DNA from 4 places in the Bacillus cereus group sp. N8 genome. Region 3 is predicted to be linked to each of the others. Evidence: riboswitches for the same ligand, from Rfam matches in the RefSeq annotation. Region 3 holds a riboswitch; each other region holds the start of a gene.

Region 1 (4,020 bases), on a different contig from region 3:
CTTTTAATTTATTTTTCATTTCTGAAAGACGACGCTCTAACTCATCAATTTGCTCTACAACACCAGCATACATTTCTTCTAAGCGAGTTACTTGCCCTTCATAATACGCTACTTCTTCTAATGCACGTTCATGCAGTTGTAACTCGCCTGCTTCTTGAGCGATGATGGCTTGCTTTGATCTTTTGTTAACAAAATAGCGTGCTTGCTCAAGCTCACGAGCGAAGTTAGATTTTAATGTTTTATGACGCTGAATTAACTTCTCAATTTTTGTTATTTCACGCTCACTATCGCGTAAATATTGGTTTAACATAGCAATTGGATTTTTTCTTTCTTTCTCATCTAACACATTATGAAAATCAGCTAAAATTGCATCGCGTACACGTCCGAATAAAGATTGTTTCATTATAAATCTTCCTCTCTTCTACTTTATAATTTAATTTATTTTATATTAGTTTTTCATTAACTTGTTCCACTCATCTTCAAAGTTGCTATATGGTTTAGAACTTTCTGGAGCAGAATCAACAACTACGTTTTTTTCTTTTTTCCACTCACGGTATCCGTAGTATAAAACTACTAATGCTGCGATACCGATTAATGCTGGGGAATGAGAAAGTGCAATGGACAAACCGATTAAACCAACAATACCCCAAGCTAACTTTCCAAAAAATGATTGTGCTCGCACAAATGATTTATAGCTCCAGTACACAACTCCTGCTCCGATTGCGAATCCTACAATACCAGCAAGACTACCAAGAGCAATTAAAGCCAAAATACCGGCCGCGATAAACGCTAGAAATTGTTTCATCTTGTGCTTGCCTCCCTTCGATTTGATACTCTTATCTTAACTATTTTTTCTTTTTTTCATAACGAGCTTAAGAACCGTTTTTAACTCAGACTTAAGACTGAGTTAAATTCAGCCTTTTGTAAAAACAGAAGGTAGGATAGGATAATTCCCTCTTTTATCACACATAAAAAGCCGTACAGAGAATATTCTCTGTACGGCTTCTGTTACTACGAATAACATCCATATTTAATCATGCTGTTTTATGATACTCTTTTTTTTCCGCCACTTTAGAAAATCTCGGGAAACCAATTAATATAGAAATGATTCCACATACTCCAACTAAGATCGGATAAAATGCATATGGTAACAATTCAACCGGAGATAACGCAGCAAATCCTGCCGCAGTTAACATTTGAGCACCATATGGGATTAACCCTTGTATACAGCAAGAGAAAAGATCTAGTACACTCGCTGATTTACGTGGATCAATTTCATATTGATCCGCAATGTTCTTCGCAAGAGGACCCGTAAAAATAATCGAAATCGTATTATTCGCTGTACACATATTCGTCATACTCACTAAACCAGCAATACCGAACTCTGCTCCTTTTTTCGAACGAATATTACGCGTTAAAAGATTCATTAAATATTGAATACCACCATTATATTGGATCAGTTCAACCATACCACCGATTAATATAGCAAGTAATACTAGCTCCATCATACTGCCCATGCCAGTCGTTACACTTTTAAAGAAACTTTCTAACGTGTAACTTCCATCTATAAGCCCTATAACACCTGATAATACAGTTCCACCAGTTAACACAATAAGTACATTCCAACCAAGTAACGCCGTAATAAGTACTCCTGCATACGGTAAAATCTTTATCCAGTCGAAACTATGGGCTTTAACTTGTGTATCACTTCCTAAAGTAATTATTACTAATAGTACAATTGTAATAATAGCAGCTGGCAATACAATTAAAAAGTTCGTTTTAAACTTATCTTTCATTTCTGTTCCTTGTGAACGAACAGCAGCAATTGTTGTATCTGAAATAAATGATAAATTATCACCAAACATCGCTCCGCCCACAACAGTAGCCATCGCAAGTGCAATTGAGATATCAGTTTGCCCACTAATCCCTACAGCAATTGGTGCTAGTGCTGCAATTGTTCCCATTGAAGTTCCCATCGCTAATGAAATAAATGCCCCTATAACAAAAATTCCAGCAACGATAAATCCTGGTGGCAAAATAGATAACGCTAAATTAACAGTTGAATCAACTCCGCCCATTCCTTTTGCTGTTTCAGAAAACGCCCCTGCAAGTACAAAAATTAATACCATAATCATAATATCCGGATTTCCTGCACCTTTAGCAAATCGTTCTACTTTCGCATTAAAGCTTTCTTTACGATTCATCACTAAAGCGACCCCTACAGCAATTGAAATTGCTACAAGTATCGGCAATTTATAGAAATCACCTGTAATAATTCCAGAACCAATAAATAGCGCCAAAAATATCCCAAGTGGTAATAAAGCCAAACCATTTCCTCTCGTTTCTTTCAAAGTACCATCTCTCCCTAGTTTCAACCTTTTTCTAATGAATAACAAAAGACCTCTTCCAATGAGAAGAGGTCTTATACATCTATAAGAAACGCTCTTCTCATCTTTCAAGCACATGCTTGCTGGATTTGGCACAGCACTCTGAAATCGAGTCCGCTGCCGAGGCATCGTAGGGCCAGTCCCTCCGCCTCTCTTTATAAGAAGGTTTCATATTTATTTTTTAATAATAATTTCTTCCCTAACTTTACTCGCTTACAAAACAAAAGTCAATTATTTTTTGTATAGATTTTTTTGGTAATTATGCAAAAATTTGAATACAACAATCATTTTAACTTTTCGATTTCTTTATCTAATATTGAAATCCAAGAAAATTCTTCATTTTTTATCGTTGCTACAATCCATTTTGTTATACGCCATGCTAATTCATATTCTTCCTTAGTAACATCACCTATATTATAGGCATCCTCTAACTCATCTTCATCCAATACATAAATCTCACCGCTCGGTAACAATACTACATCTAAGTATAAATCATCAAAATAAGGCAAACCACGATCGTCAATTTTAAATTCTTTCGTCACATCGATATAATATTGCACTAATTGTTTTTGATTGTCTAACATAGCTGTAATTGCAAAGTTTTTGTCGCTTATAAAATATTGCATCCATGTATACCCATCACCTGCAATGCAAATCTCTTTACTATTGTATTCTTTATAACTAGGCTCTCTCACCTTTTTTATATCCAATATTCCTAACATACCTGCTTCAACTCGTTTTACTGTGTATGTCTTCTCTATTAATCGCTTCCACGTAGAACCATCACCGTACTTACGTTTCATAACTTTCGCTCCTCTTCTACATACAGAAAAGCTCTCACATAATATGTGAGAGCTTTTCAAATCATAATTAAGCCGCTTGACCCTTTTCAGATATCTCTTTTAAATAGGCTTGTCCTTTTTCAGCGTCATATTGACCTTCCCACTTAGACATAACTACAGCCGCTAAAGAGTTACCTACAACGTTAACTGCCGTACGGGCCATATCTAGAATACGGTCAATACCTGCAATAAACGCTAAACCTTCAGCTGGAATACCTACTGTACCAAGTGTTGCTAATAATACAACGAATGATACGCCCGGTACACCCGCGATACCTTTTGATGTAACCATTAATACAAGTAATAACGTAATTTGTTGTGTAATGGATAATTCAATACCGTACATTTGCGCTAAGAAAATTGCCGCAATTGCTTGATATAACGTTGATCCATCTAAGTTAAATGAATAACCTGTTGGAATAACGAAAGATGTAATTGCTTTCGGGCAACCGAATTTCTCCATTTTCTCCATAATTTTCGGTAAAACCGTTTCTGAACTTGCTGTAGAATACGCTAAGATCAGCTCGTCTTTTAAAATTTTAAAGAATTGGAAAATGTTAATACCGAATATTTTCGCTGTAAGTCCTAATACGACCACAACGAAGAATATCATTGCTCCGTATACTACAATGAGTAATTTCCCTAATGGAATTAATGAAGCTAATCCGAATGTAGAAACTGTAACACCAATTAATGCGAATACACCAAATGGCGCAAACTTCATAACTTGGTTCGTTACATAAAACATTGCATCTGCTACACCTTGGAAAAATTGCAGAACTGGTTTGCCA
Region 2 (4,020 bases), 200 kb from region 3:
CTTGTTTCACATGCATACGCATGTAAATGTACACCTTTCTCTTTCCCAATATAAAACGGTGCTAATGCAGTACCATATCTAGCAGTCGCGATACTCCCTGCATTACAAATTGTTAAAATTTTATCACCGTCTTTAAAACACGTTAAACCATGTTCTCCAATATTTCGGCACACTATTTCATCCTCTTGCTGAATGCGAAGCGCTTCTTCTTCTAATATTTTTTGAGCTTCTTTTATTGTAGTAATCTCTCGAATAGATTCTCTCATACGATCGATTGCCCAAAATAAATTGACTGCTGTCGGGCGTGATGTTCCTAAATAGTTACAATCTCTATTAAACTTCTTTTGAAACTCATCGATATTTATAGCATCGTATTTCTTTGCCGCAAGCGCCAAACCAAACGCAGCTACAATTCCAATTGCAGGTGCCCCGCGTACTTCTAACATAACAATGCTTTTCCATACCTCTTCAATAGTCGTTAATGTTTTAAACTCAGTAATATGCGGTAGTTTTGTTTGGTTTAATACCGCAATGGCATCGCCTTTCCAACTTACAGATCTCGGAACAGTAACAATTGTACTCATGCTTTTACCCCTCCAGAAACTGTCTGTTGAAATAGTGTTCGGAAGAGTTGAATATCAGCACTCTTAGATTCATATTTTATTAGTTCTTTTCCTAAGTATAGAGCTTGCTTCTTAGCTTGAATTCTTTTTTCTTTATTTGCTATTTCATCTAAATCAGCTACATGAGCTAAGCCAATTGTTCTACGAATCAGTTCACATCCGGCAAACCCGACGGCATCAGTAAAGATATTTTGCAAAATAATTGGTAACCATTGTTTTTCTTTCGTATATGCTTCTACCCCTTCTCCAATCCATAACCTCGTAAAAGCTTCTACAAAATAACTCCATGTCTTCTCTATATGGAAAAATAGTATATTTCTCTGCTCTTCTTCTCTTGATAAAGCATTTAATAATAAATTTGCAACAAATTGACCGATATCAAATCCAAATGGACCGTACGTTGCAAACTCTGGATCAATTACTTTCGTTTCAGAAGGTGATGAAAATATACTACCAGTATGTAAATCTCCGTGTATGAGAGCCTCTTTTCTCGTCAAAAACTTATACTTATACTGTGCTACTTTTAATTTTAAAGTTTTATCACTCCATAGTTCATCAACCACTAGTTGTAACTCTGGTTCATAATCATTTGTATCATAATGACTAAACGGATCTGTAAACACTAAATCTTCTGTAATTTTGCTAAGGTCTGGGTTTACAAATGTACCTTCTAGTACCCTTTTCTCTTCTGACTGTAAACCGAAATCTGAAGTATAAAACAACACATGTGCTAGAAAACGACCAATATGTTGGGATAAAAGTGGATATCCTTCTCCATCTATTAATCCTTTTCTTGTAATTGTTAGCCTTGATAAGTCTTCTATGACTGTTATTGCTAACTCTTCATCATGACTGTACACTACCGGCACATATTCCGGCACATACTTCGCGAAAATTTGTAATGCTTTACTTTCAATCGTCGCTCTTTTTATAGACAGTGGCCAGCTCTCACCAACGACTTTCGCATATGGCAGTGCTTGTTTTATTATAATAGACTTCTCTCCATCATCTAATTTGAACACGTAATTTAAATTTCCATCTCCAATTTCATGACAAACTACATTTGCTTTCTTTTCAAAATAACCGTGTTCCTTCGCATATTGTATAGCTGTTGTTTCAGTTAATGAATAATATCCCATCGTCTTCTCCTCCTTTTCATTCAGAGGTTTTTCTAAAATAGAAAAACCCCTTTCCACAAAGAAAGAGGTTTGAAGTTTATCTTCTCCCCTCTTATCTGCCAGAAAGTAAACCTTCTGTTGGAATTAGCACCGTGCCTTTTGGCGTCATAAACGCCCCATTTCACAATGGTATTACGGTCGGTTGCTGGGCTTCATCGGGCCAAATCCCTCCACCTGCTCTTGATAAGAGTTGTATAATTTTTTAGAATTTTTAACTTTATGTTGAAGACTATACCAAGAATAAAAATCACTTGTCAACATTTTATTTGTATAATTCTGGACGTCGATCTGCAAAAACTGGAATTCCTTTACGTACCTCTTTAATCTTCTCGAATGTAATTTCTCCAAATAAAATGGATTCCTCTTCATTTGCCTCTACTACAACTTCACCCCAAGGATCTACAATTAGAGAATGACCTGCAAACTCATTATTCGGATCCTTTCCTGCCCTATTACATGCAACAACATAACACTGATTTTCAACTGCTCTTGCTTGCAATAGCAAGCGCCAATGCGCTAAACGAACTAATGGCCATTCTGCTACAACAAATAAAACTTTTGCACCTTTAGCAGTATGAACGCGCATCCACTCTGGAAAACGAATATCATAACAAATGGTGCCAGCGCAGTCGACATCATCTAACTTAAATTCGCCTGTACTATTTCCAGCGATTAAATATTTATGTTCATCCATAAGCTGAAATAAATGCACTTTACTATATTCATTGACTAGCTGACCTTTATTAGTTACAACATACATTGTATTTGTAACACCTTGCTCTGTTTGCTTCGCTATGGAACCACCAACAATATGTACACCATATTGTTTCGACCATTCTTTCAACTTTTCTTTCGTTTCTACTCCATCCCTATCTGCAATTTCAGAAAGTCTCGTTAGATCATATCCTGTTGTCCATAGTTCTGGTAAGACGATAACATCTGGCCTTTCCTTCATCGCTTCACTTATTTTATTTTTAGCATTCTCAATATTTTTTTCTACATCTCCAAAGACAATATCCATTTGAATACATGCGACTTTCATTTTGTCAGCCCCATTCTTAATTTTTTTCTTTACAAAATACTGGAAAGATTATATCATTTGTCACTAGAATTGTAACAACTTTCAAAAGAGGTGGAAAGTATGAAATTATTTCAACCTTCTGAGATAGTAACATCATTGCCAACACAATTTTTCGCTTCACTTGTTGCAAAAGTTAACAAAGTCGTTGCAGCTGGTCACGATGTTATTAATCTAGGTCAAGGTAATCCAGATCAACCAACACCGCAGCATATCGTAAAAGCTTTACAAGATGCTGCAGAAAAGACTATTCATCATAAATATCCGCCATTTCGCGGACATGAAAGTTTAAAAGAAGCCGTGGCAACATTCTATCAACGTGAATATGGTGTAGTAGTAAATCCAAAAACGGAAGTTGCTATTTTGTTTGGTGGAAAAGCTGGATTAGTAGAATTACCAATTTGTTTTACAAACCCTGGTGATACTATTCTCGTTCCAGATCCAGGCTATCCAGATTATTTATCCGGAGTTGCTTTAGCAAAAGCACAATTTGAAACAATACCGCTTATTGCAGAAAATAACTTTTTACCGGATTATACAAAAATTGATGACTCTATTGCGAAACAAGCAAAGTTAATGTTTTTAAACTATCCAAACAATCCTACTGGTGCTACTGCATCAAAAGATTTCTTTGATGAAACCATTCATTTTGCTAATAAACATAATATATTAGTTGTTCACGATTTTGCTTACGGTGCTATTGGATTTGATGGTCAAAAACCAGTTAGTTTCTTGCAAGCAGACGGCGCCAAAGATACAGGAATTGAAATTTACACATTATCAAAAACTTTTAATATGGCCGGATGGCGTATTGCTTTTGCAGTGGGGAATGAAAGTGTCATTGAAACAATTAACTTATTACAAGATCATATGTATGTTAGTATATTTGGTGCAGTTCAAGATGCTGCCCGTGAAGCACTATTAAGTTCACAATCTTGCGTCGTAGACCTTGTAAATAGTTACGAATCTCGCAGAAACGCTCTTATTTCAGCTTGTCATTCAATTGGTTGGAATGTAGATATTCCAACAGGATCATTCTTTGCATGGCTTCCTGTACCAGAAGGATATACATCTGAGCAGTTTTCTAATATTTTACTAGAAAAAGCACACGTTGCAGTTGCTCCTGGTATTGGATTTGGTG
Region 3 (4,020 bases):
GTCAAACTGGTGAAATGTTGATGTGTTATAAATGGGAACGTTAACAGCTCCTGTTTGAGTATCATGTTTATACTGGTTGTGTAGTAAGAGTGTATCGATAGAATAACTCATATGCTTACACCTTCTTTTACAAGTTTAATGGCTTGCTTTAAGTCTTGAATTAAATCGTTACTATTTTCAATGCCGACGGAGAATCGAAGAAGACGATTACATACACCGTTTGCCGTTCTAATTTCTTCAGGAATATCAGCATGCGTTTGCGTTGCTGGATAAGTCATTAAACTTTCTACACCACCAAGACTTTCAGCAAATGTGATTAAGGATAAAGATTGTAAGAATGGATTAATCCATGTTTCATCTTGAAGACGAAACGAAATCATACCGCCTCTTCCTGGGTAAAATACATCTGTCACACCGTCTTCATCATTTAAATAAGCAACAATTGTTTTCGCATTTTCTTCATGTTGTCTCATGCGAAGCGCTAAAGTTTTCATACCACGAATTAATAGCCATGAGTCAAATGGGCTTAAGACAGCACCGGAGGCATTATGATAATGAGCAATTTCTTCACAAAGTTCTTTTCCTTTTGCCACGACAAGTCCGCTTAGTACATCGTTATGCCCGCCTAAATACTTCGTTGCACTATGAAGTACGATATCGGCACCCTCTGTTAATGGTTGCTGTATATAAGGAGTGTAGAATGTATTGTCTACGATAAGAAGTAGTCCGTGTCTTTTCGCTACAGTTGCGACAGCGGCAATATCAGTAACTTGCATTAATGGATTAGTCGGAGTTTCTATGAAAATAGCCTTCGTTTCAGTTGAGATAGCTTGCTCAATTTGTTTAATAGATTGTGTATTTACGTATCTACATCGAACATTCCACTTTTTTTCGTGTTCGGAAAATAAGCGATACGTTCCCCCGTATAAATCTTCGGATACAATAAGTTCATCTCCAGAACGGAATAATGAAAGGACGAGGAGAACAGCTGCCATACCTGAACTACAGGCATAACCTTGTTCGCCATATTCTAAATCTGCGATTGCCTGTTCTAAAAGACCACGAGTTGGATTTCCAGTTCGTGAATAGTCAAATCCGGTAGATTTACCAAGTCCTTCGTGACGATAAGCGGTTGAGAAATAAACGGGTGGATTAACAGTTCCTGTTGTAGTTTCGCTACGATTTCCGATTTGTGCTAGTTTTGTTTCGATAGTTGACATGTGAAAATTCCTCCTTTTTAAATTGAACGAGTAGTTGAATATAAAATAAAAAAAGCCTTCTAAGAAGAAGGCTTTCGGATTGAATAGAGTCTTCTTCTCATCTGTCAAATCTTTCACAATTTGCTGGAATTAGCACCTTATTAACAAATTGTTAATGGTTGCTGAGGCGTCATAGGGCCAGTCCCTCTACCTCTCTAGATAAGAATGTTCGTATGAAATTTTTATTATGTTTTTAACTTTACAACAAAAGTTAATTGAATTGCAACTTTATTTTAAATAATTTTTATTTTTCCGCAAGTGTCATTGACTTTTATATTTGTGCATGCTAAATTTATAAAAAATTAACAAACATTGTTAAAAAGGGAACGTATTTCCTTTTAGCTACATAAATAAAATAATAAAGACAACTCTTATTGAGAGCGGTGGAGGGAAAGGCCCTGTGAAACCCGGCAACCTGCAAACGAAATGTTTGAAACGGTGCTAATACCTGCAAAACGAATGTTTTGCATAATAAGAGGCGGAACAATTATGTCCCCCTCTTCAAAGTGAAGAGGGGGTTTTTATATTGATAGAAATGAGGGAGATTCGTGAAATTACTAGATTTATTATCAAAAGGAATTGTAATAGGTGATGGTGCGGTTGGAACGTTATTACATTCGCATGGTTTACAAAGTAGTTTTGAAGAATTGAATTTGTCTGATCCAGACTTAATTATATCGATTCATAAACAATATGTAGCTGCTGGAGCGGATGTTATCCAGACGAATACGTATGGAGCAAATGAAGCGAAATTACGTATGTATGGCTTAGAGAATCAAGTTGTTCAAATTAATAAAGCAGCAGTGAAGATTGCGAAAGCATCTGTTACAGAAAGAAATGCAATTTTAGGAACAATTGGTGGTATGAAACATATCGGAGCTGTTACAACAACTGATATGGAAAGGGAGTTTATGTTACTTGAGCAGGCAGGTGCTTTACTAGAAGAACAGGTTGATGGATTGTTATTAGAAACTTTCTATGATGAATTTGAATTACTTCATGCTGTTAAGGTGTTACGAAAACAAACGAATATTCCAATTGTAGCCCAATTAGCGTTACATGAGGCAGGTACGACTCAAAATGGAAATGATGTAAATGAAATATTAAAACAGCTTTTAGATTACGGTGCGAATGTTGTTGGATTGAACTGCCAACTAGGACCACTTCATATGACGGAAGCTTTTAAAATGATATCGATTCCTCAAAATGGCTACTTGTCAGCATATCCAAATGCAGGTCTCCCGAATTATGTGGAGGGACGTTACGTATATGAGGGAAGTCCGGCTTATTTTGAAGCGATGACACCGAAATTTATTGAGCAAGGTATTCGGTTATTGGGTGGTTGTTGTGGTACTACTCCAGAACATATTGAAAGTATGAAGCGCGCTATTGCAAATGCTATACCTGTAATAGAAAAGGACACGATTCAAAGACCAAAAGTAGTTCATACACACGAGAAACGTTCGAAATCTCACGTCACTCTAGCAGAGAAAGCAAAGAAACAAACGACAGTTGTAGTGGAATTAGACCCACCGAAAACATTAGACACGCAGCGTTTTTTTGAAGGGGCAAGAGCACTGAAAAGAGCTGGGGCAGATGCTATTACTCTAGCAGATAATTCATTAGCATCGCCTCGCGTTTCGAATATGGCAATGGGTGCGTTATTAACAAAGCATGATATTCCGGTATTGACTCATTTAACGTGTAGAGATCATAACGTCATTGGCCTACAATCTCATTTATTAGGTTTATCGGCGTTAGGGATGGAGGAAGTGCTAGCTTTAACTGGTGATCCAGCGCGTGTTGGCGATTTCCCAGGTGCAACTTCTGTATATGATTTGTCCTCTATTGAGCTCATAAAAATGATTAAAGAAATGAACGATGGGCGTTCCATTTTAGGGAAATCAATTGGTCCGGCAACAAGATTTTCTGTCGGCGGTGCGTTTAATCCGCATGTAAGACATTTAAAAGCAGCGGTTAAGCGAATGGAACGGAAAATAGATGCTGGAGCGGAATATTTCTTAACTCAGCCAATTTACGATATAGCGTTAGTTGAGGAAGTGTATGAAGCGACAAAGCATTTGGAACAACCTATCTTTATTGGGATTATGCCGTTAGTAAGTAAGCGGAATGCAGATTTTCTTCATTTTGAAGTGCCTGGTATTACTCTTCCAGAAGAGATAAGACAAAGAATGGATGGACATGAAACGAAAGAGGCGGCTATTGAGGAAGGGATTCGTATTTCACAAGAGTTAATCGATACGGCGATGAAATACTTTAACGGTGTTTATCTTATTACACCATTTTTAAAATATGAAATTACAGAACATCTCGTGAAATATGTAAGAGCAAAGCAAGAAGTGAAAGAGGGTATTAATTGATGAAGTGTATAGAAGAAAGATTACAAAATAGCATTCTAATATTAGATGGTGCAATGGGGACGATGATACAGCAAGAGGACTTAACTGCGGAAGATTTCGGAGGAGAAGAGTACGAAGGGTGTAATGAATATTTAGTAGAAACAAGGCCAGATGTTATTTTAAAGATTCATAAAGCTTATATTGAAGCTGGAGCTGACATCATTGAAACAAATACATTTGGTGCGACGAATATCGTATTAAGTGATTATGAGTTGTCTCATTTAGATGAAGAACTAAATGAAAAGGCAGCACTATTGGCGAAGCAAGCTGTTAAAGAAAGCGGGAAGGAAGTATATGTTGCAGGTGCGATGGGGCCGACAACGAAAGCGATTAGTGTTACA
Region 4 (4,020 bases), on a different contig from region 3:
ATACTATTAATTTAGCAAAGGTTTGCACCAGAACCTTATTTTTTAATCAACATTATTTAACTGACTCTACTTGTTTTTCTAATTCTATTCCAAGGAATTTAGCAAGCTCAAACATACCAAATTGATTAGCTACAGACTCTGCGTCAGAATTATAGTTTGTGTTTGTATTAATATCATACGTATAAATTGTTCCATCCGAACTGCGAATAAATTCAATACCAGCAACGGTAATTTCATTTTCTTTCAAAAATTCTTTGTAGTGTTCAATGATTGGCTCTTGGAAGTCCGATATAATTTCAAATTTTGTTGACGACTCTTTCTTATTCTCTTCTCCTACTGGGCAAAAAGCATCATGAATAGAGCACGCATCTGCTGGACAAAGCTCAAATCCTTCTGATGTATCTACTTTAACTGCATATACAAACTGACCACCTACAAACTCACAACGTGTAATATATGGTTCTGGCGCTTCAATATACTGCTGTATTAAAGTAATTCCATCAATAGGTTCTTCAAACGTCGGACCATCCAAATATTGTTCTAAAGCATCAATAGAATGAAAAAGTTGAACACCAAGGCCTTTACCTGCACGGTTATGCTTTGTAATGAGCGGTACTTCCCCTAACTCCTTTGCTGCTTTTACTATATTATCACGGCCAACAGCACCAATCGTTTTCGGCACTTGTATGCCAAAATTTCTTAATGCTGCATATTGATTCAATTTACTTACTTCAAGACGTAATGCACGAGATCCATTAAATACTGTTCGCCCGTATCCCTCTAACCAAGCAAGGACTCCTTCAGTCAACTCAGGTGCATATCGATGCCCTCTCGTATGTGAAGAAGCACTCATGCGGCTATAAAAAACACCTTGGGGAGGTTCTTTTTCTAACGAAAGTGTTCCCTCATCTAAAAACCATTCCTCATACGGTAACTCCAGTTCTTCCAACCTTTTCACCAAATGATCCGTCCATTCCTTATTCTCATGTAATATGTAAATTTTACTCATTTGTAATCAATTCCTTTCTTTTCAACTCAACTAATGGCATCACTTTTTCAGAAAATCGTTTCATCTCTTCAAGCTGTGGAGAAAATTGTAAAAGTAATAACGTAACACCTACTTTTTCAAAAGCGAGTATCCTTTCTGCAATTTGTGCTGGTGTTCCGATTAGATTAGGACGTAACCCACGATTGGATACAGAATAATCATTTAGCTTCACTTGCTGTTCCAAATGCGATTTACTAATAAAATCTTGGTAACCCGCATAACCTAAAGCATCATCTTTCACGTCCGTTATGCGTCTCCATTCTTCTAATGCCTCTTCTTCTGTATCACGACAAATGACGTAAGCCGCGAGTCCGAATGACTGCAATGGCTCCTCTGTTACTTTCTTTCTACGATTCTTCATATCTTCTATTTTCACAGACACCTCTTCCACTGTTCCTCCATGCATCACATATGCATCCGCGTGGTTTACAATTACCTCTTTTCCTCGCTCACTCTCACCACCTGCATAGATCTTAATTCCTTGTTTCTGCACAGGTTTTGGACTTAAATGTGTATTATGAAGCTCATAAAAGTTCCCTTTATAAGAAAACGCTTCTTCTTTCCAAAGCTCCTTCAAAACTGTTACAAATTCCTCTGTGCGATTATACCTTTCATCATGTGCGGTAAATACCCCACCATACTGTCTCGCTTCTTCTTCCCACCATGCTGAAACCACATTTAATGTAAAACGACCATTACTTAATTGATCGATATTCGCTGCCATTTTCGCTGTAACTGCTGGATTATGGAAGCCAGGTCTTACAGCTGTCATAATCTCTAATCGATCCGTTACTGCAGCAAGTGCTGCCGCAGTTGTCCATGCTTCTAAACTTGGTGCTGAAACACCTTTTATATCATTTAAGTTTAATTCTGCAATAAGAGTTGTTGAAAAACCTAATTGTTCTGCCGCTTGCGCTGTTTGTTTTGCATACTCAAACGTAGGCGGCATAGATTCATCATCTACATTTCGAAGCCATCCCCCAAAAATCGGTAACCAAAAACCATACTCCACTACATATTCCCCCTCTACCTTTTAGCCATAAAAAAAGCTACTCTTATCGAAATAAGAGTAGCCTTCTTGACTAAGTGAACCGCTCTTATCTTTCAGGTGTTTCTTCACCTGCAGGATTTGGCACCTTTCGTCTAAAACGAGGTTGCCGAAGTTTCATAGGGCCCGTCCCTCCACTTCTCAACATAAGAATTGTTTGATTTTTATTTATTATAATCATCAGAATAATAAAAATCAATCATTTAATACTTATTTTTCCGATACGCATTAAATGATATATAAAAAACCATATTGTTATAGAGAATTATAGGAGTATTATGTTGTTTTACTTTGGGATATATAAAGGGGTATGTTGTATCATGTCGAAAACATCATTTATAACCAATTTGCCTTGCTTCTATTGTAAAAACACATCAAAATAAATACGAACCAAAAGAGGAATAAATAACATGAAAAATAAAAGATGCGAGAATTGTGGTTCTACTAACTTTAAAGAGGGACGAGTTGGAAGTGCTTATCATGCGTATGTTTGGACGATGAACCTAGTAGGTTCTTTTCAGGGGGAAAGCGTTCTAAACTGTTAACAACATTTTGTTTAGAGTGCGGTGAGGTGAAATCATTTAGAGTTGAAAAACCTGATAAATTCAAAGAATAAAATATATTCAAGAATAGATAATAGTACAAAAAAACCATTCCTCATAACCTATAAATGGGATACCGCCAGCATTTTGGAAAATAACCACGCTAAGAGTATGCAAGATTTCATACAGTTTTTCGACTCATTCAGTAACAAACAAGAACCTTGAAACCACGCCAGGATAGGAATTTATAAAAAGATGAATAGAGTTATAGAAAAAGAAAAAGGCGAATTCCTTTTGAAAGTAGGGATTCGCCTTTTTTTTGCTACCGATAATGAGACATTATGTTAACCTAACATGAATATAATATACAAAAGGAATTTATAAGATTTGACGAGAATAAAATTGTATTAAAAGGATATCGGAGGTTTTTTATGAAACTAGTAGGACAGCAAATATATCTTCGACTTTACAAAATTTCTGACGCGAGCGAGTTAGCTAACTTACATACTAGAAATCGCGAATTTTTTCAACGAGTTTGTCCATTACTCCCAGAAGTCTTTTATACAGAAGAACATCAAAAAATACGCATTGAACGGGCATTAAAAAAGAAAGATGAAAACCAAGTATACGCTTTTGGAATCTTTTTAAAAGAAACTGATAAACTTATCGGAGACATTTCATTAACTCAAATTACTAGGGATCCCTTCCAAGGCTGTTATACGGGATTTACCTTAGATAGGGAGCATAATTCAAGGGGCTATACAACAGAGGCTCTTCAACTTGTTGTAGACTTTGCTTTTAGAGAATTGAAACTACATAGAATTGAAGCAGGAGCTGTGCCTGACAATATAGCATCTATACGTGTATTAGAAAAAGTAGGATTTAAAAAAGAAGGTATAGCTAAAGAAAATGTAAAGATTAATGGCAAGTGGACAGATCATCAAATATTAGCTATCATCAACAGCTTGGATGTATAAGCACCTTTCACTTCCAATAACGAATTTTATGTAAATAAGCTGTTAAAAGTTTATTTTATTAATTGACTAAGTAATATTTTGAAAGAAGCTTCTGTGTATTGTGCTAATGCGCTGAATAGGTACATTATTGTATGTTAAAAATTCAGCTTAAGTTGGGATTATATATGACTGAAGATAAAAGACTGAAAAAGCCGGTGGTAAGTTTTATATTACGAACCAACATTATTTTTTGGCCACTTTTTCTTCTCGTTGGAATTACAAAGTTATTAGATTTTCCAACTTGGATTTTTGATGTAATGCTTTGTATATCAGCTTGGTTTTCCACCTTTGCTTTTGTGTTTCTATAAATTTTTTATAATTATTGATTTCTCATTTTTCATTGCATGATAAATTTTTCTATACTCA

What was found. Region 3 has a riboswitch for S-adenosylmethionine ahead of JDS80_RS01320 (bifunctional homocysteine S-methyltransferase/methylenetetrahydrofolate reductase). Riboswitches for the same ligand answer to the same signal wherever they lie in the genome.
Region 1: linked by a shared signal. The riboswitch ahead of JDS80_RS06080 (Na+/H+ antiporter NhaC family protein) and the one ahead of JDS80_RS01320 (bifunctional homocysteine S-methyltransferase/methylenetetrahydrofolate reductase) in region 3 are both predicted to bind S-adenosylmethionine.
Region 2: linked by a shared signal. The riboswitch ahead of mtnK (S-methyl-5-thioribose kinase) and the one ahead of JDS80_RS01320 (bifunctional homocysteine S-methyltransferase/methylenetetrahydrofolate reductase) in region 3 are both predicted to bind S-adenosylmethionine.
Region 4: linked by a shared signal. The riboswitch ahead of JDS80_RS23585 (LLM class flavin-dependent oxidoreductase) and the one ahead of JDS80_RS01320 (bifunctional homocysteine S-methyltransferase/methylenetetrahydrofolate reductase) in region 3 are both predicted to bind S-adenosylmethionine.

What each region holds. Positions count from the first base shown of each region.
Region 1 covers NZ_JAEHBK010000002.1:383,996-388,015, forward strand. Annotated here, with positions in the region: gene JDS80_RS06070 (PspA/IM30 family protein) at 1-403, opposite strand, end outside; gene JDS80_RS06075 (lmo0954 family membrane protein) at 449-805, opposite strand; gene JDS80_RS06080 (Na+/H+ antiporter NhaC family protein) at 1,035-2,351, opposite strand; SAM riboswitch class I at 2,446-2,551, opposite strand; gene JDS80_RS06085 (ribonuclease FAU-1 family protein) at 2,672-3,190, opposite strand; gene gltP (glutamate/aspartate:proton symporter GltP) at 3,258-4,020, opposite strand, start outside.
Region 2 covers NZ_JAEHBK010000001.1:448,882-452,901, reverse strand. Annotated here, with positions in the region: gene mtnA (S-methyl-5-thioribose-1-phosphate isomerase) at 1-584, opposite strand, end outside; gene mtnK (S-methyl-5-thioribose kinase) at 581-1,762, opposite strand; SAM riboswitch class I at 1,851-1,991, opposite strand; gene JDS80_RS02455 (carbon-nitrogen family hydrolase) at 2,064-2,843, opposite strand; gene JDS80_RS02450 (pyridoxal phosphate-dependent aminotransferase) at 2,943-4,020, shown strand, end outside.
Region 3 covers NZ_JAEHBK010000001.1:253,642-257,661, forward strand. Annotated here, with positions in the region: gene metC (cystathionine beta-lyase) at 1-111, opposite strand, end outside; gene metI (cystathionine gamma-synthase/O-acetylhomoserine thiolyase) at 108-1,220, opposite strand; SAM riboswitch class I at 1,315-1,425, opposite strand; SAM riboswitch class I at 1,628-1,737, shown strand; gene JDS80_RS01320 (bifunctional homocysteine S-methyltransferase/methylenetetrahydrofolate reductase) at 1,808-3,640, shown strand; gene metH (methionine synthase) at 3,640-4,020, shown strand, end outside.
Region 4 covers NZ_JAEHBK010000023.1:33,430-37,449, forward strand. Annotated here, with positions in the region: gene JDS80_RS23580 (ATP-grasp domain-containing protein) at 53-1,009, opposite strand; gene JDS80_RS23585 (LLM class flavin-dependent oxidoreductase) at 1,002-2,060, opposite strand; SAM riboswitch class I at 2,143-2,249, opposite strand; partial or broken gene JDS80_RS23590 (hypothetical protein) at 2,507-2,712, shown strand; gene JDS80_RS23595 (GNAT family N-acetyltransferase) at 3,070-3,615, shown strand; partial or broken gene JDS80_RS23600 (CPBP family intramembrane glutamate endopeptidase) at 3,780-3,959, shown strand; gene JDS80_RS23605 (hypothetical protein) at 3,957-4,020, opposite strand, start outside.